Regions from separate parts of the Luteibacter sp. HAY1-4A genome, predicted to be linked through region 1. Evidence: riboswitches for the same ligand, from Rfam matches in the RefSeq annotation. Region 1 holds a riboswitch; the other holds the start of a gene.
What was found. Region 1 has a riboswitch for thiamine pyrophosphate ahead of thiC (phosphomethylpyrimidine synthase ThiC). Riboswitches for the same ligand answer to the same signal wherever they lie in the genome.
Positions count from the first base shown of each region.

Region 2: it holds a riboswitch for thiamine pyrophosphate, as region 1 does, so the genes downstream of both, ACPYOD_RS07480 (TonB-dependent siderophore receptor) here and thiC (phosphomethylpyrimidine synthase ThiC) in region 1, are expected to answer to the same signal.

Region 1 is NZ_JBNDHZ010000037.1:34,792-44,103, reverse strand. It holds gene ACPYOD_RS13450 (TolC family outer membrane protein) at 1-394, opposite strand, end outside; gene ACPYOD_RS13445 (protein-L-isoaspartate O-methyltransferase family protein) at 429-1,088, opposite strand; gene ACPYOD_RS13440 (TetR/AcrR family transcriptional regulator) at 1,413-2,078, shown strand; TPP riboswitch at 2,109-2,208, shown strand; gene thiC (phosphomethylpyrimidine synthase ThiC) at 2,282-4,123, shown strand; gene ACPYOD_RS13430 (ferritin-like domain-containing protein) at 4,285-4,848, shown strand; gene ACPYOD_RS13425 (DUF2333 family protein) at 4,891-5,910, shown strand; gene ppa (inorganic diphosphatase) at 6,030-6,563, opposite strand; gene ACPYOD_RS13415 (prolyl oligopeptidase family serine peptidase) at 6,826-8,898, opposite strand; gene ACPYOD_RS13410 (sodium-translocating pyrophosphatase) at 9,071-9,312, opposite strand, start outside.
Region 2 is NZ_JBNDHZ010000017.1:951-10,262, reverse strand. It holds gene bufB (MNIO family bufferin maturase) at 1-116, shown strand, start outside; gene ACPYOD_RS07515 (HvfC/BufC family peptide modification chaperone) at 113-847, shown strand; gene ACPYOD_RS07510 (DoxX family protein) at 859-1,326, shown strand; gene bufA2 (BufA2 family periplasmic bufferin-type metallophore) at 1,448-1,711, shown strand; gene bufB (MNIO family bufferin maturase) at 1,765-2,607, shown strand; gene ACPYOD_RS07495 (HvfC/BufC N-terminal domain-containing protein) at 2,604-3,338, shown strand; gene ACPYOD_RS07490 (AAA family ATPase) at 3,524-4,711, shown strand; gene ACPYOD_RS07485 (phosphotransferase enzyme family protein) at 4,722-5,855, shown strand; TPP riboswitch at 5,877-5,973, shown strand; gene ACPYOD_RS07480 (TonB-dependent siderophore receptor) at 6,029-8,206, shown strand; gene pnuC (nicotinamide riboside transporter PnuC) at 8,196-8,795, shown strand; partial or broken gene ACPYOD_RS07470 (calcium-binding protein) at 8,970-9,312, opposite strand, start outside.

The DNA.
Region 1 (9,312 bases):
TGGCCGCCTTCAGGTCGGCATAGCGGCTGAGATCGAGCACGCTCTGGCTGATCGTGGCGCTCACGTCGCGGGTGCGGGTGTGACCGGCGTCGCCGGTGAGCACCGGATTGCCGGCCCCGTCGACCACCGGGTTGCCCGCGGCATCGGTGACGATCGACCGCGACGGACCGTTCGGATCGCTCTGGTTGAGGCTGAGCTGGGCATTGATCTGCGGCAGCAGCAGGGCACGCGCCTGCGTCACGCCCTCACCCGTGGCGAGACGGGTGGAGTCGGCCTGCGACAGCACCGGGTCGTTGGCCCGGGCCTGGCGGTAGGCGTCGAGCAGGTCTTCCGCATGGCTCGCGAAAGGCATCGCGGCCAATGCCAGCGCGACAGTGAGCAGCTTCAAGCGCATGGTTTCGCCTTGTAAGTGAAGGATAGCGGGTGGGTCAGAGCACGAACCGCTTCACCGGCGCGGCATGCGCCAGGTACGGAAGGTCCGTTTCGAACAGCGATTCCTCGCGATACCGTCCCTCGCCCTCGTGGGTCAGCAGGACAGCCGTCTGCGCGGGCGAATCGCCGCGTACCACGAACATGCGTCCGCCGGGCTTCAGCCAGCGCACGAACTTCTCGGGAACGTTGTGCACGGCGCCCGTGACCACGACGGCGTCGAAAACGCCCGCGGGCGTGTAGCCGTTGACCGCCTCGGCGGTTTCGAGCTTCACGTTCGCCACGCCGGCAGCCGCCAGGCGCGCACGGGCGGCCTCGACGAAGTCGGCGTGCATGTCGATGCTGGTGACCTTGCCGGCGAGCCGGGCGAGGCATGCCGTGAGGTAGCCCGAGCCTGTGCCGATTTCCAGGACCTCGTCCACCTTGTTAAGCGCGACGGCCTGGAGCACGCGGCCTTCGATCACCGGCTTCATCATCACCTCGCCATGTCCCAAGGGCAGGGTGAGGTCGGCGAAGGCCACGTTGCGGTGCTCGGGAGCGACGAAGTCCTCGCGGCGCACGCTTTTCAGGGTCTCGAGGACGTCGGCGTCGAGAACCTCCCAGGGACGCACCTGGTTCTCGACCATGTTCTGCCGGGCCTGCTCGAAATTCATCGCCATGGTTGTATTCCGTACGAAAGCTGCAAAAAGATTCGGAAGGATAAGCGCTTAGCGCCCGGTTTCCCAATAGCTAGAGGCTGCGGTGCCGGGGCTCCGGGACGAAGTGCCGGAAGTCACCGGACTGGACTGACGGAAGTCATGCCCTTCGCCGAATGGCCTCAGGTACCTGAACGACCTGGGTGGTGAACCCCCGATCCCATGGGGTAACCGCCGCTGCATCCCCATTTACCATTCTAAGGTAGCCCGGACGGTCAGAACCCTGCTGGAAATAACTGAACCGACGCGTATAATAAAGTCATAATCTCTGTTTGTGAAGGTGCAGCCATGAACGCCAGCCCGAAACTCAAGACCCAGGGACCCGGGCGTCCGAAGGACATGGAAAAGCGCGCGGCCATCCTGGACGCCGCCAAGGCGCTCTTCACGCAGGGCGGCTTTGCCGGCACCAGCATGGACGCCGTCGCGGCTTCGGCCGGCGTGTCCAAGCTCACGGTGTACAGCCACTTCGGTGACAAGGACAACCTCTTCCGCGAGGTGATCCGCGCGCACGTGCAGGAGCGCCTGCCGGACGACCTGTTCGACTTCAGCCAGGGCGCCGACATCCGCGCCACGCTCACCAACATCGCCAGCCGCCACGCGGCGATGGAAACGAACACCGAGTCGGTGGGCACGTTCCGCGCCATCCTTTCCGACTGCCACAACGGCGGCAATCCGCGCTTCGGACGGCTCGTCTGGGAAGAGGGCCCGGTGCGCATGCACAAGCTGATGCAGCGGCTGCTCGAGGGTGCCGCCGCACGCGGCCAACTCGACATCCCCGACGTATCGCGCGCCACCACGCAGTTCCTCGCCCTGCTCAAGGGCGACCTGCTGATCCGCCGCCTGTTCGGTTGCGAAGACTGCGCCGTGCAGTTCGCGGAAGAGGTGAAGGCCAACGCGCTGGCCGCGGTCGACATGTTCATGCGCGCGTATTCCCCGCGCAACGTCAACGTCTGACCCGCTCGCACCCGCTTCGTGCTTTAATCCGTCGCGAAGCGGGGGTGCCCAAGCGAAACGCGCGGGCTGAGAGAGTCCCTTCGAACCTGATCCGGTCCGTACCGGCGTAGGAAGCTTCGTCCACGATCGGCATGCGTACGCGCATGCCGTGTCCCGTGACGGCGCCGTCCGCTTCTCCCTTCCCCCTGAGGAACGAGAAGCCGATGAACGCCATGCCCTCCGATCTGGCCCGCGCCGCGCGCGAGCTGTCCCAGTCAGTTACCGCACCGATCTCCGGTTCGCGCAAGGTCCATGTGACCGGCAGCCGTCCGGGCCTGCGCGTGCCGATGCGCGAGATCGCGCAATCCGCCACACCCACGCTCTTCGGCGGCGAAGCGAATCCGCCGATCGTGGTCTATGACACGTCCGGGCCCTATACCGACCCCTCGCACACCGTGGATCTCGCGGCCGGCCTGCCGGCCCTGCGCGCCGCATGGATCGCCGAACGCGGAGACGTCGAGCGGCTGGATGGCTTGTCGTCGAGCTTTGGAAGGGGCAGGGCGAACGACGCGCGCCTCGACGCCATACGCTTCGGCGGAACGCGCCAGCCGCTGCGTGCCCGCGGCGGCGCGAACGTCACGCAGATGCATTACGCCCGGCGCGGCATCGTCACGCCGGAAATGGAATTCGTCGCCATTCGCGAGAATCAGCGGATCGATGCGCTGGCCGATGCGGTCCTCCGTGCGCAGCATCCCGGGGAGGCGTTCGGTGCGGCATTGCCTGCGCGCATCACGCCGGAGTTCGTGCGCGACGAAGTGGCGCGCGGCCGCGCCATCATTCCCGCCAACATCAACCATCCCGAAGCCGAGCCTATGATCATCGGCCGGCGTTTCCTTACCAAGGTCAACGCCAACATAGGGAACAGCGCGGTGAGTTCCGGCATCGCGGAAGAAGTGGAGAAGCTCGTGTGGGCGATCCGCTGGGGCGCAGACACCGTCATGGACCTTTCCACCGGCAAGCACATCCACGAGACACGGGAGTGGATCGTACGCAACGCTCCGGTGCCCATCGGCACCGTGCCCATCTACCAGGCATTGGAGAAGGTAGGCGGTGTCGCCGAGGAACTGACCTGGGAGATCTTCCGCGACACGCTCATCGAGCAGGCGGAACAGGGCGTGGACTATTTCACCATCCACGCTGGCGTGCTCCTCCGCTTCGTGCCGCTCACGGCGAAACGTATTACGGGCATCGTGTCGCGCGGCGGGTCCATCATGGCGAAGTGGTGCCTGGCGCACCATCGCGAGAATTTCCTCTACACGCATTTCGAGGACATCTGCGAGATCATGAAGGCCTACGACGTGTCCTTCAGCCTGGGCGACGGCCTGCGGCCAGGATGCGTCGCCGACGCGAACGACGCGGCGCAGTTCGGCGAACTCGACACCCTGGGCGAGCTGACGAAAGTGGCATGGAAGCACGACGTGCAATGCATGATCGAAGGGCCGGGACACGTGCCCATGCAGCTCATCAAGGAGAACATGGAGCGGCAGCTGGAAAAGTGCCATGAGGCGCCGTTCTATACGCTCGGGCCGCTCACGACCGACATCGCTCCCGGCTACGACCACATCACCAGCGCCATCGGCGCCGCGATGATCGGCTGGTTCGGCACGGCCATGCTCTGCTATGTGACGCCGAAGGAACATCTTGGCCTGCCCAATCGCCAGGACGTGCGCGATGGCATCGTCGCCTACAAGATCGCCGCGCACGCGGCCGATCTGGCGAAGGGGCATCCTGGCGCGCAGGTGCGCGACAACGCGTTGTCGAAGGCCCGTTTCGAGTTTCGCTGGGACGATCAGTTCAACCTTGGGCTCGATCCCGAGAAGGCACGGGAATTCCATGACGAGACGATGCCGAAGGAAGCGCACAAGTCGGCGCACTTCTGCTCCATGTGCGGACCGAAGTTCTGCTCGATGAAGATCACGCAGGAGGTGCGGGATTTTGCGGAGGGGATGGAGGGAAAGGCATTGGAGTTCCGGGAGCAGGGTGGCGAGGTTTACCGGAAGGCTTGAACTCAATGTGGGAAGCGCGCTGGCGCGCGAACGGTCTTGCCGCGAGCATCCCTCCGCGCGCGGGCACGCTTCCCACGATCCGGCCTCCCGTCTTCACCGGCTTTTCCCGTCTCACGCCCTACCGTCATGGTCTTCCCAGTCCCTTCTCCAGGAGACCAGGCATGTCCCAGCCCAAGCCCTTCATCAGCGATATTGAGAACATCCGCAAGCGCGCCCGCGAACACATCGATAACGGGGCGGTCACCTCCGGTTATCGCGCGGACCGCGAAACGGTCATCAAGCTCCTTAATGAAGCCCTCGCCACGGAACTCGTCTGCGTGCTGCGCTACAAGTACCACTACTACATGGCACCGGGCATCCACTCGCAAAGCGTGAAGGCGGAGTTCCTCGAACACGCGACGCAGGAGCAGGAGCACGCCGACCGCATCGCCGAGCGCATCACGCAGCTCGACGGCACGCCCAATTTCAATCCCGAAGGCCTGCTTTCGCGCAGTCATGCCGATTACGTGGAAGGCACCACCCTGGTGGACATGATCAAGGAAGACCTGGTCGCCGAGCGCATCGCGATCGACAGCTACCGCGCCATCGTGCAATACATCGGCGACGACGATCCGACGACGCGGCGCATCATGGAAGACATCCTGGCGCAGGAAGAGGAACATGCCGAAGACATGGCGACGCTGCTCGAGAACCTCGGTGCGAAGGGCGAACCCGCGGCCCACTGAGCTAAGCTAGGCGCTCACGTTCGCGACAAGAAGGAAGTCTCCATGAATGCGACCGCCACTCCCGCGCCGGCCCGGCGCCGGCGCAATCCGCTCGGCCTGGCGATCCTCCTGCCGATCGCCCTGCTGATCCTGCTCGTGCTGCTGCTCATGTGGTGGTGGGACAAGGAGCCGGAACAGTTCGACCCGGTCGCGGCCACCACGGCGCACATGAAGGACATCGGCCGGCCCATGAGCACGGGCGCCGTGACCACGTACACATTGATCCGCTCGGTCGACACGCTGATGGACAAGCGCGGCGGCTACCTCAGCAACGACCGGATGCCCCCGGGCGTGTTCATGGATAACATGCCCAACTGGGAATTCGGCTCGCTGACCGCGTCGCGTGACCTGGCACGCGCACTGCGCAACGACTTCAGCCGCTCACAGACGCAGTCCACCGAAGACAAGGACCTCGGCGAGGCCGATCCTTTGCTCAACAGTCCCAACGACCGCTGGTTGTTGCCCAGTTCGGAATCGCAGTACGGCAAGGCGGTGGACGACCTCGACAACTACCTGTCGCGGCTATCGGATGCGGCCGACGCCAACGCGCATTTCTATGCGAGGGCCGACAATCTTGCCGATTACCTGCAGACGGTTTCGGCACGCCTCGGTTCCCTGTCGCAGCGGCTGTCCGCCAGCGTGGGCCAGTTGAAGGTGGACGCGGCTCCGGATGCCGCCGTGGGTGCGAACGCGGGCCCTGCCAAAGCGATCTACGTGAAGACGCCCTGGTCGAAGATCGACGACAACTTCTATGAAGCGCGCGGTTACACCTGGACGTTGCTCGAACAGCTCAAGGCGATCCGGCACGACTTCGCGCCCATCCTGCGCAGCAAGAACGCCGACGCGAGCCTGCAGCAGGTCATCCGCGAACTCGAGGAGTCGCAGAAGTCGCTGGGCAGCCCGGTGGTACTGAACGGTTCACCGTTCGGTTTCTTCGCCAACCACTCATTGGTCATGGCGAACTACGTGTCGCGCGCGAACGCCGCGATCATCGACCTGCGGGCCCTGCTGGGCCGCGGCTGAGAGGGCTTTATGTGGGAGCCGCTTTAGCGGCGATGGGTGCTCGCCGCGAGTTTGCCCGCTGCCGCGCAGCATCGCCGGCATAGCCGGCTCCCACACAAAGGCCGTCCTGACTCCGGGTTTTACTTATCGGCCTTGTAACGGCCCATGCCGGCCGTGATCTCGGCCTTCGCCTCGTCGGCGCCGACCCAGCCCTCGACCTTGACCCACTTGCCCTTCTCGAGGTCCTTGTAGTGCTCGAAGAAGTGGCCGATGCGCTCCAGCCAATGGCCCGACACCTGCTTGATGTCGCGGATGTGCGCGTAGCCGGCGAACACCTTTTCCACAGGGACGACGACCAGTTTCTCGTCGGCGCCGGCTTCATCGGTCATCTTCAACATGCCGACCGGATGGCAGCGGATCACCGAGCCCGGGACCAGCGACAGGGGCAGGATCACCAGGGCATCCAGCGGGTCGCCGTCGCCGCCCAGCGTGCCCGGCACGTAGCCGTAGTTGCACGGGTAGCGCATCGGGGTGGAGAGGATGCGGTCGACGAAGATGGCACCGCTTTCCTTCTCGACTTCGTACTTGACCGGCTCGGCATCCTTCGGGATTTCGATGATGACGTTGATTTCGTCCGGCACGTTGCGGCCAGCGGAAACGAGGTGCAGACCCATGGGATTCCTTGATTCTTTGGGGATTAGGCGGGCCGGATAGGATACGGCCAGCCCACCCCCGGGGAAACCCCGGTCTGGCCTCGAGGACCGTGGAGCCCATCTCAGCGGCGAAGACCCGTGAGACCCGCTTCAGCGGCGAGGCCCTTGTAGGAGCCGCTTCAGCGGCGATCCCGCGGTAGCGGGCACGCTTGCCGCGAGCACCCATCGCCGCTGAAGCGGCTCCCACACGAGACCTCCTGCCCCTGGGGCAGGAGGCTCCGGCCTACTTCAGGTGCTCCCAAAGATAGGTGTACGCCAGGGCGTTCATGAACGCCGACTGCTTGTTGTCGGCCGCCGCCCCGTGGCCACCTTCGATGTTCTCGTAGAAGCTGGCATCGAAGCCCATGGCCTGCATGCGCGCGGCCATCTTGCGGGCGTGCACCGGGCCCACGCGGTCGTCGCGGGTCGAGGTGGTGAAGAGCACCGGTGGATACTTGGTGCCCTTGTGGAGGTTGTGGTACGGCGAGAAGGTCTGGATGTACTTCCATTCGTCCGGCTTGTCCGGGTCGCCGTATTCGGCCATCCACGATGCACCGGCGGACATGTGCGGATAGCGCTTCATGTCCAGCAGGGCTACCTGGCTCACGACCGCGCCGTAGAGCTGCGGATACTTCGTCAGCATGTTGCCGGCGAGAAGGCCGCCGTTGCTGCCGCCCATCATGCCCATGTGTTTCGGGCTCGTGATCTTGCGGTCGATCAGGTCCTGCGATACCGCCGCGAAATCCTCGTACGCCCGCGGACGGTTGGCCTTCAGCGCAGCCTGGTGCCAGCGTGGACCGTATTCGCCGCCGCCGCGGATATTGGCAACCACGTACACGCCGCCCTTTTCCAGCCATGCACGTCCCACGGCCGCCGAATACATCGGTTGCAGCGCGATTTCGAAACCGCCGTAGCCGTAGACGAGCGTCGGGTTGTTGCCGTCGGCCTTCATCGCCTTCGGGGCGATCTCGAAATAGGGCACCTTCGTGCCATCCTTCGACGTGGCGAAATGCTGGCTAACCACGTACTTCGATGCATCGAAGAAAGCGGGGCTGTGCTTGAGGGCCTCGCTGCCACCCTGGCCGATCACGCCGTAGTACAGCGTGGGCGGCTGGAGGTACCCGGACACGGTGAGGAAATACTCGTCGGTATCGTCCGCATCCACGCCCGCCGCCTGGATGGTGCTGAGTGCCGGAGCATCGCCCAGTGGTTCGCTCTTCCATTCGCCCTTGGGCGATGGCGTAAGGATGCGCACTTCACTCACCACGTCGCGCAGCACATTGAGGATCAGGTGGTGCCGGGTCCACGAATGCCCGGACAGCGAGGTATGGTCGTCCGGCGTGAACAACACGGTGATGTCGCGCTTGCCCGCCATGAAGTCGTCGAAGTTCGCGGCGAGCAGGGAGCCGGAAGGATACGTCTTGCCGCCTACCGTCCAGGCCGTGCGCAGTTCGATCAGCAGCCATTCGCGCTCGACATCGGTCTCCGCGTCGTTGGGCACGTCGATCTTGGTGAGCTTGCCGTCCTTGCCGCGCAGGAAGGTCTCGCTGTTGTAGAACTCCAGCGCGCGCGACACGAAATCGCGTTCGTAACCGGGCGTGCGGTCGCGGAACGCCCAGATCGACATGTCCGTCTTCTTGCCTTCGTATACCGTCTTGGCCGACGACAGGGGCGTGCCCCGCTTCCACTCCTTCACGATGCGCGGGTAGCTGGAGTCGGTCATCGACCCCGGGCCGAAGTCGGTCGCCACGTAGAGGTGGTCGTCGTCGATCCAGGCGGTCTGCGTTTTCGCTTCGGGCAAGGTGAAGCCGTCCTTCAGGAACGTCTTCGTCGACAGGTCGAACTCACGCACCACGTCGGCGTCGGCACCGCCGCGCGAGAGGTAGACGAGGCAGCGGCGGTAATCCGGCTTCAGGCACTGCGCCGCGTGCCACACCCAGTTCTCCTTTTCGGAGGCGGCGAGCGCATCGAGGTCGATCACCGTTTCCCACGCCGGCTTGTCCTTCCGGTACTCGGCCAGCGTCGTGCGCCGCCAGAGACCCTTGGGGTGCTCCTTGTCGCGCCAGAAGTTGTAGAAGTGGTCGCCGATCTTGGTGACCATGGGAATCTTCGCGTCGGAATCGAGCACCTCGAGGATGCGCGCGTCCAGCGTCTTGAAATCCTGGCTTTTGGCGTATGTGGAAACCGTCGAGGTGTTCTGTGCCTTCACCCACGTGAGGGGCTTGGCACCGTCGATGTCCTCGAGCCAGAGGTTTTTGTCGTTCGCATCCGCCTGGGCGGCGGGCGGGGTCTTCGGAGTGTCGTATGCCTGGGTCATGCCACTGAAGGTAAGGGCGAAGGCCAGCGCAAGCCAGCGTCTGTGCATGCTTCGAATCCAATTAGGAGTTTAGAAAGTGTGGGAGCCGCTATAGCGGCGAGGAGCCAACGAAGCGATGAGGCGGCGAGGCAAGTCCCCTCGCCGCCATGGCGGCTCCTACAGCGGAGCCGCGTTACAGCAACGGGATCAGCAGCAGCGCGACGATGTTGATGATCTTGATCAGCGGATTCACCGCCGGGCCCGCCGTGTCCTTGTACGGATCGCCCACGGTGTCGCCCGTGACGGCAGCCTTGTGTGCGTCCGAGCCCTTGCCACCGAAATGACCGTCCTCGATGTACTTCTTCGCGTTGTCCCAGGCGCCGCCGCCCGTGGTCATGGAGATGGCCACGAACAGGCCGGTGACGATCGTGCCGA
Region 2 (9,312 bases), on a different contig from region 1:
GCGGCAGACGGCCTACGCTGATCGAACGCGACGGCAACATACCGGCCTTTGCCGAACTGCATGCGGAATGCGTGCGGGCGAGCGCGTTGCTGGCCGAAGGCCGGTTGGCGGCATGAGTGAGCTTCATGTCTTCCAGTGCGATTTCGCCGCCGCGCTTTTCGACGACGCACCGGCGTTCGCTCCCGCGCGTCACCCGGCGTTCGCCGTCTACCGCAACACCGTCATGCGCGCGTGCCTGGACGCGCTCGAAGCGAACTTCCCCGCCGTGTCGTGCCTGGTGGGCCGCGAGTGGTTCCGGTCCGCCGCGGCGATTCACGTTGCATCCGCCCCGCCGCGCGATGCCAGGCTTGCGATGTACGGCGAATCGTTTGCCGATTTCCTCGCAAGCTTCGAACCGGCGGCTGGCCTCCCGTACCTTGCGGACGTGGCCAGGCTGGACCGGTTGTGCACGGAGAGCCTGCATGCCGATGAAGCGCCGCCCCTTGGACCCGGCCAGCTCGCGGCATTGGGCCCCCAGGCGTTGGCTGGAATGCACCTTCGTCCCCATCCGGCCACGCGCTGGTTCTCCTCCGCGTTGCCTTCGCGAACCATCTGGGAGGCGAGCCGCCGCGGTGAGGCAGTGGACGAACACCTCCATTGGCAGCCCGAACACGCGCTCGTCCTCCGCGCGAGGCACGACGTGCGGGTGCTGCCCGCCGATGCGCTGGCGATCGATCTCCTCGAGGTGTGTGCCGCCGGCGCCACGCTGGGCGAAGCCACCATGACCGCCGCGAAGGCGCATCCCGACGCACGCATCGATCTCACCCTTTCCGGGCTCTTGCGGTCCGGTGCATTCGCCACCCCATGAACGAGCCGCCCATGACCTCCACCATCGTCGCTTCTACTCGTCCCACCTTGCGCAGCCGCTGGAACGCCCTCGCGGACCGTCTCCAGGCATGGATCGGCCACGACCTGCTGGCGCTGGCGGCGCGTTTTTCCATCGCCGCCATCTTCTTCCAGTCCGGGCGCACGAAGGTGGAAGGCTTCCTCACCGTCACTGACGCCACTTACGAGCTGTTCCAAACGGAATATCGGTTGCCGTTGCTGCCGCCGGAAATCGCGGCGCATCTCTCGGCGGGCGTCGAAACCTTCGTACCCATCCTGCTGGTGCTTGGCCTGGCGACTCGCTTCTCCGCCTTCGTCCTGTTGGGCATGACGACCATCATCGAGATCTTCGTGTATCCGGATGCCTGGCCGACTCATCTCTCGTGGGCCGCCATCCTGCTCTACCTCCTTGGTCGGGGCGCGGGACGGTTGTCCCTGGACAGGGTCTTCGGCATTCGCTGACGTGAAGGGGCGGGCGGTACCGGCGGACGACGAAAAAGGTATCCTCCTGTAACCGGCGGGCCCGGTCTGGCGAATCAGACAATGCCACTCTGGCAAACCATCCTGTTACGGAGAAAAAACCATGCATACCGCCACCCACAGCATCGCCGCCGCCGCAGCCATCTTCGCCATCTCGGCCGCCGCGATTTCCGCGCCCGCCCAGGCCGCGGAGCAGGGCGCCGGCAAGACGGTGCATTGCTACGGTATCAACAGCTGCAAGGGCACGTCGGACTGCAAGACCGCCCACAACGACTGCAAGGGTCAGAACACCTGCAAGGGCCAGGGCTTCAAGGAAGTGTCCGTGAAGGAATGCAAGGCCCAGGGCGGCAGCGAGACCGCAAAGTAATCTTCGTGGCCCGGCCTGCCTCGCGGCGGCCGGGCCTCTGCGTGGAGCGTTCGATGTCCCACCCCACACCGACAGCGTTGTCCGGGTTCGGATTGGGCCTGCGCATTCCGCACTACGACGATTTCCTCGAGACGCGCCAGCCGGTCGATTTCCTCGAGGTCATCTCCGAGAATTTCATGGTGGATGGGGGCAAGCCGCTCGACGTGCTTACCCGCATCCGCGAACGCTATCCGGTCGTCCTGCACGGCGTGTCGATGAACATCGGTTCGAGCGACGGCGTCGACCCCGACTATCTCCGCCGGCTGCGCCGGCTGGCGGATCGCATCGAGCCGTCGTGGGTGTCCGACCACCTCTGCTGGACGGGCGTGGATGGTTTCAACTCCCACGACCTGCTTCCGCTGCCGTATTCGGAAGAAGCCCTGTCCCTCGTGGTCTCCAATGTGCACGCAGCACAGGACACCCTCGGGCGCCCGCTGGTGCTGGAGAACCCGTCCACCTACCTCGACTTTCCCGAGGCGGCCATGGGCGAAGCGGCATTCCTTGCCGAACTGTGCTCGCGCACGGGCTGTTACCTGTTGCTCGACGTCAACAACATCTACGTCAGCGCCACGAACCACGGGCACGATCCGGACGACTGGCTGCGCCGCCTGCCGCTCGATCGCGTGCTGCAGGTTCACCTCGCCGGCCACAGCCAGGGCGCCGACATGCTGATCGATACCCATGACGCACCGGTGTGCGATCCCGTGTGGAACCTGTACGGCCGCTTCGTCGAACGCCTCGGCGATGTCGCGGTCATGATCGAACGCGACGACCGGATCCCGCCGCTGGCCGAGCTTCTGGACGAGCTTGCGCATGCACGCGAGCTGGCACGTCGGGCAGGCGTCCGCGCCGCATGAACCTCAGGGATCGCCAGCGCGGATTCGCCACGGCTCTCGCCATGGGGGCGGTGCCCGAAGGCATCGACGCGCGCGGTATGGCCGTGTATGCGAACAACTATCGCGCGCAACTCCTCGCCTGCCTGCGCGATACCTATGCGAAAACCGTTCTCTGGCTTGGCGACGAGGCTTTCGACGCCAATGCATCCCGCTACATCGACCGCCATACGCCATCGTCCTGGACGCTCGACGCCTATGGCGAACAGTTCGTGGAGTGGCTGGAGCATGCCTATCCCGCGGACGTGGAGGTGAGCGAACTGGCATGGCTGGACTGGCACCTGCGCCGTGCGTTCGCCGGTCCCGACGTGCAGCCGATGGACGTGCGCGACCTCGCGGCCGACGACTGGGACCGCGTGGAGATCGACTTCGTGCCGACGCTGCGCTTCCGGCCCATGTGCAGTAACGCCGTGGCGCTGTGGCGCGCCCTGGCCGACGAGGTGTCCCCGCCACCGGTGGTCGTCGTGGATGCCGGCGTCGGCGCACGGGTGTGGCGGCAGGGCTTGTCGCCGCGGTTCGCCAGCATGACGGCCGACGAATCCATGTGCCTGGACCTCGCGCTGGCCGGTGCCAGCTTCGGTGAAATATGCGCCGGCCTTCGCCGTATCCACGACGAGGAACAGACCGCCCGCATCGCCGGTGGCTGCCTGGGTGCCTGGACGGCCGAGGGTATGATTCGCGGCCTGCGACCCTAGGCGCGTTCGAATCTGTCCTCATGGGACCGGAGGGGCGCAGCCCGACACCTTTCCGGTCACCAGGGCCGTGTGACAGGAAAAAGCCGCATCCCACCGCCGTAAAATGCCTACCGAGAAACCTTTTATAGCGAAATTAGCAAAGTTATGCTCGAATGCTAACTTTTCAAATCTCGCTATAAATAGCCATGGACCCGATTACCAATCCCTATTCCCCTGGCGCCGGCTCTCAGCCCCATGAACTGGCAGGTAGAGACGAAGTTCGCGAAATGGTGCGTATCGCCATTGAGCGGGTGCGCCTTGGAAGAAGCGCCAAGAGCGCGATGCTGGTCGGCCTTCGAGGGGTAGGGAAGACGGTTCTCCTGGACCGCCTGCGGGCTGATGCCGAGGCAGCTGGAGTCCAGACGGCGAGGATAGAGGCGCCCGAGGGTCGATCATTGCCAGCCATGCTTGCGCCTCAGTTGCGGGTAGCCCTGACCCGATTGAGCAAAATTGCCGCTGCAAAGGATGCGGGTACGAAGGCGTTACGTGCTTTGGCGGGCTTCGCAAAATCCTTGAAGTTTAAATACAACGACATTGAGGTCGGCATTGACTATGAACCCGAGCCCGGCGTAGCCGACAACGGGGACCTCGAACATGACATGCAGGCTCTCTTCGAAGCCGTAGGCGATGCTGCAAAGGCGGCAGGTACAGTCTTCGCCATGTTTATCGATGAACTGCAATATGTGGAGGAGGATCAGCTCGCTGCCCTCATTACTGTTATGCATCGCGTCTCGCAACGAAACCTGCCAGTCATGCTGGTGGGCGCGGGCCTGCCGCAGTTGCGTGGAAAAATGGGCGAAGCGAAGTCTTATTCGGAACGGCTCTTTGAGTTCCCGGAGATAGGAGCGTTGAAGGAACCTCACGCGACGGCTGCGATCGTCCTTCCCGCTGAAGAAGAAGGAGTCTCCTTCGAGCCCGCCGCCGTCGAACTCATCCTCGAACATACCAAGGGCTATCCCTATTTCATTCAAGAATGGGGGGCGCATACGTGGAACTACGCATCTTCCTCTCCCATTACGGTTGCCGATGTCTCCATGGCGTCGGATTCGGTAATCTCGGCGATGGATGAGGGGTTCTTCCGTGTCAGGTTCGATCGGATGACTCCGACAGAGAAGAAATATCTTCGCGCGATGGCCGATCTGGGCCCAGGTCCGCACCGCTCAGGCGATATTGCTGAGGTACTGGGTAAGAAGGTTCAATCGACGGCTCCCACGAGAAGCGCGATTATCGACAAAGGCATGATCTGGTCTCCAAGCCATGGCGACACTGCTTTTACCGTGCCGCTATTCGATGAGTTCATGAAGCGCATCATGCCTGGCAACGACTGGCGCTGACTTGCAGTCGATGATCGACGAGGCACACCTCTCGCACGGACTTGCCGGCGACCAACTGGAACCCGACTGGCCGCCGTTGACGATGGCCGAGGTAGCTCCGGTCGTCGCGCGCGTTCCCTCGCTGGGTGCGCTGCGCTCCGTCGACTGGCGCAGTCCGCGGCCGCTTTCCGCCGCGGCGCTGGCGACTACGACGGCGGGGCGCGTCTTCATCAAGCGCCACCACCGGCGTGTGCGCGACGAGGCCACCCTTGCCGAGGAACATCGTTTCGCCACCTTCGTCCGCGAAGCGGGCATGCCGGTGCCGCGCATCCTTCACGACGCCGACGGCGTCAGCGTGTTCGGATCGGGAGACTGGGTCTACGAATTGCACGAACCTGCGCGTGGTGTCGACATCTATCGCGACGCGTTCTCGTGGTCGCCGATTGGCGGGGAGGGCCACGCGCTGGTTACCGGGAGCATGCTCGCGAGGATGCATTCGGCGGCGGAAGGCTTCGACGCTCCGCAGCGCGACACGCATGTACTCGTCGCACGCGCGGACATCCTCGCCTCCAAGGACCCGCTCGCCATGATCGCCGCCCAGCTTCCCTGGCGTCCCGCGCTGGCGCGATACCTGAACGAGCGCGACTGGCGCGGCGAGATCGGTGCGGCCATCGCGCCATGGCACGCGCGCGTGGCCGATGCGCTGGCGAGCCAGCCGCGCCTTTGGTCACATGGCGACTGGCACGTCTCCAACCTTTGCTGGAGTGGCCCAGAAGACGATGCGCGCATCACGGACGTGCTCGACTTCGGCCTGAGCGCCGCCACGTTCGCCTTGTTCGATCTTGCGACAGCCATCGAACGCAATACCGTCGCATGGCTGGAGGTCGAGCGGGGCGATATCGCAAGGCAAGATCTTGCCCTGGCGATCATCGCAGGCTACCGGTCGGTACGCCCGCTGGATGGCGCCGCACTGGATGTGCTGGCGAACCTGCTCCCCCTCGTGCACCTGGATTTCGCCCTCTCGGAAGTGGAGTATTTCGAGGGCATCACCGGCCGCCGCGACCATGCCGACGTGGCGTACCACACCTTCCTGCGCGGCCATGCCGCGTGGTTCCGAGGGCCCTATGGCCAGGCCCTGCTTGAGGCGATTCGCAGCGCCCCCTGACGATTCGTGGTTCAATACGCATTCTAGAAGCGGGGGTGCCCGGCGAATGCCGGGCTGAGAGAGTCCCTTGGAACCTGACCCGGTTAGTACCGGCGTAGGGAGCTTGCAGAACCACGGAGGCCGGTGGCGCCCGTGGTTCGCCGTCGCTTCGTCCGTGAACCCCGAAGACGACGATGACCCTCTCCCGCACCCCGCTTTTCCTGGCCCTGCTGTTCGTCGCGTCCGCCCACGCGGCCGACGAAACGTCCTCCCCGCAGCAAGCCCGTACCCTGCCCACCGTGGATGTCCACGCGACCACCGCGAACAGCTACCGCGCCACCGACTCGCAGCTGGATACGTTCGGCAGCTTCGGCAGCGCGCCGCTGCACGACACGCCGGCATCGATCACGGTCATGACCCGGGCGCAGATCGACGACCGCCAACCGCGCACGCTCAGCGAACTGGTGCGTGGCGACGCCGCGATCAACGACAACTACGCGCCCGCCGGCTATTACCAGGACGTGTCGATTCGCGGCTTCCCGCTCGACCTCGCCACGGGCTTCCGCTTCAACGGCATGATCATGTCGGCGGAGCAGCTGCTGGCGCTCGAAGGCAAGGAGCGCGTGGAGGTGCTGAAGGGCCTGGGCGGGCTGGAGGCCGGCGTGGTCGAACCGGGCGGCCTCGTGAACTACGTGAGCAAACGCGCGGCAGACGTCCATACCGCCACGATCGGCACCGACTCGCATGGCTCGAGCTACGAAGCGCTGGATCTCGGCACATGGTTCAGCCCGAACTTCGGCATGCGCGTGAACGCGGCCAACGAGAAGACCCATTCGTACATCGAGCACACCGACGGCCGTCGCAGCTTCGTCTCCGTCGCCGCGGACTGGAAGATAAGCGACAAGGCCACGCTGCTGTTGGACACCGATTACCAGACCAGCGGCCAGCGCTCGGCGTCGGGTTACCAGTTGCTGGGCGGCACCGCATTGCCGCAGCACCCGAGCCGCACGCGGCTGCTCGGTTACCAGCCGTGGCAGCGTCCCGTGGGCATCCATTCGAGCAACACGTCGCTGCGCTTCAACTATCGCTTCAGTGACAACTGGAATGCGCAGGTCTCTGCGGGGCACAGCCACACGGTGATCGACGACAACGTGGCCTTCGCCTATGGCTGCTTTTATTCCGAAGCGTGCGCATCCGGTGCGACGCCGGGCTATTTCTTCGCGCCGAATGGCGACTATGACGTCTACGACTTCCGCAGCCCTGACGATACCCGGCAGAACGACGAACTGCGTGGCGTGGTGACCGGCAGCTTCGCCACGGGATCCGTCGATCACGAGGTGAACGTGGGTGCGACGTCGTTCCGCCGCACCGTCGACCAGCGTCCCTATGTGTACGACTACGTAGGCACCGCGAATATCGACGACCGTGTGGTGCCGGTATTCGACCCGTCGCCGAACCAGCCGGGCGCCTCGGTGCGCCGCCTCACGAGCTGGCAGCGCACGTTGTTCGCCATCGACCGCGTGCACCTGGGCGAGACATGGCAGGTGCTGGCGGGCGCGCGGCTCGTCCGGCTCGACGAGCGATCGTACGACGATGCCGGCGCGCTCGAGCGCAACACGCGCATGAGCAAGACCCTTCCCCAGGCGGCCGTGCTTTGGCAGCCCACTGCGCCGCTTACGACGTACGTGAGCTATGGCGAGGGATTGTCGCTCGGACGCGAAGCGCCCTATTGGGCCTCGAACGGCGGCACCACCCTCGCGCCGCTGCATTCGCGCCAGGTGGAGGCGGGCGTGAAGTACGCCGTGAGCGACGCCCTCGATCTCCAGGCCGCCGTCTTCCGCATCCGGCAGGCCTACCAGTTCGCACGCCCCGACGACACGGCCGAGGGATTCACGTTCGTCCAGCAGGGCCAGGAAGTGCATACCGGCGTGGAGCTGAATCTCGCGGGCCGCGTCACCGACAACCTGCGCCTCACCGCTAGCGCGAACTATATTCGGGCACGCGCCGAGGACACGGGCGCCAAGGCGTACGAGGACCATCAGGTGGTGAACGTGCCGCGCTGGCGCACGGCGCTCTATGCCGACTATAGCCTGCCGTTCGCTCCCGGCCTCGCGGTGCTCGGCGGTTGGCGCTACGCCAGCGCGAACGTGGCGACGCCCGATGGTGCGCACCGGGTGCCGGCATACCATGTGTTCGACGCCGGCCTGCGCTACGCGACCAGCGTAAGCGGCCACGCGCTTACCTTCCGGCTGAACGTCGACAACGTCTTCAACCACTTCTACTGGCGCGATACGGGAACATCGGGAGGCGACAGCTACCTGTTCCCCGGCATGCCGCGCCTCGCACGCCTCTCGATGACCTATGACCTTTGAGTTGTCGCCCTTCGAGGTGTTCGCCGCGCTGGTGAGCGCGGCGGGGGTGTGGCTCACCGCACGGCGCAGCCCGTGGTGCTGGCCGGTGGGCCTGGTCTCGGTTATCGCCTACGCCTGGATTTTCGTCGATGCGCGGTTGTACTCGGACACGCTTCTGCAGGTCATCTTCGCCGTGCTGATCCTGTACGGATGGCACCGCTGGCTGCGCAACCTGGACGGCAGCGGCCACGTGCGCGTCGCCGCACTTTCGCCGCGCGAGGCGCTCGTGCACCTGGCCCTCGGCACGGCGGCCGCACTCGCGCTCGGTTACGCGATGCATCGCTACACCGATGCATCGCTGCCCTGGCTCGATGCCGCCCTCACTGCGTTCAGCCTCGTCGCGCAGTGGTGGCAGGCGCGGCGCCACGCGGCCGCGTGGTGGCTGTGGATCGTGGTCGACGTAATCTATGTGGGTGAGTACGTGTACAAGTCGCTGCCGGTCACGGCGGTGTTGTATGCGGGCTTCGTCGTGTTGGCGGCGATGGGATTGAAGGCATGGCGCACCTCGACGCCCCCGATGCCACAGAACCAAAACTCACTCAACAGTTGAGCCGTGCCCTCCCCAAGCCGCCGTTCCTGCGAAGGTGGAACTCGGCACCTTCTTGTGCCCGAATCGTTTCATCCATAACGTCTCTTCAGTACGTTGTTCGATGCAAGGAGCCGGCCGTGCACGCAGTGCCGGCCGGCTCGTTTGCCGATAGAAGTACTTCCTGCGTATAGAGCGCTACACCGACATCGAAGCCCAATTCGGCTGGGTTTGCTGGGCCGGCGGCATCACGGGACCGGCCGTGTCGCCAGCCGGGCCAGCGCCGGCCATGGCGGAGATGAGCGCGTTGAGGTCTTGCTCGATACTCCAGGCGCCCGGTGAATCAGAAGCCTGCATGGAAGCGGTCCGGCCGTTTGTTGCCGAGAGGCGGCTCTGGATGTACTCGTACGACCATTCCGTCCCATCGTCAAAGCGGATGGCGTCCACGCGGTAGTTCGACCCACGGAAATAGTCGCTGACCCGAATACGGTCCGATCTGTCTTCCAGATACAGATAAAGATCGTTGTTGACGCGCTCAATG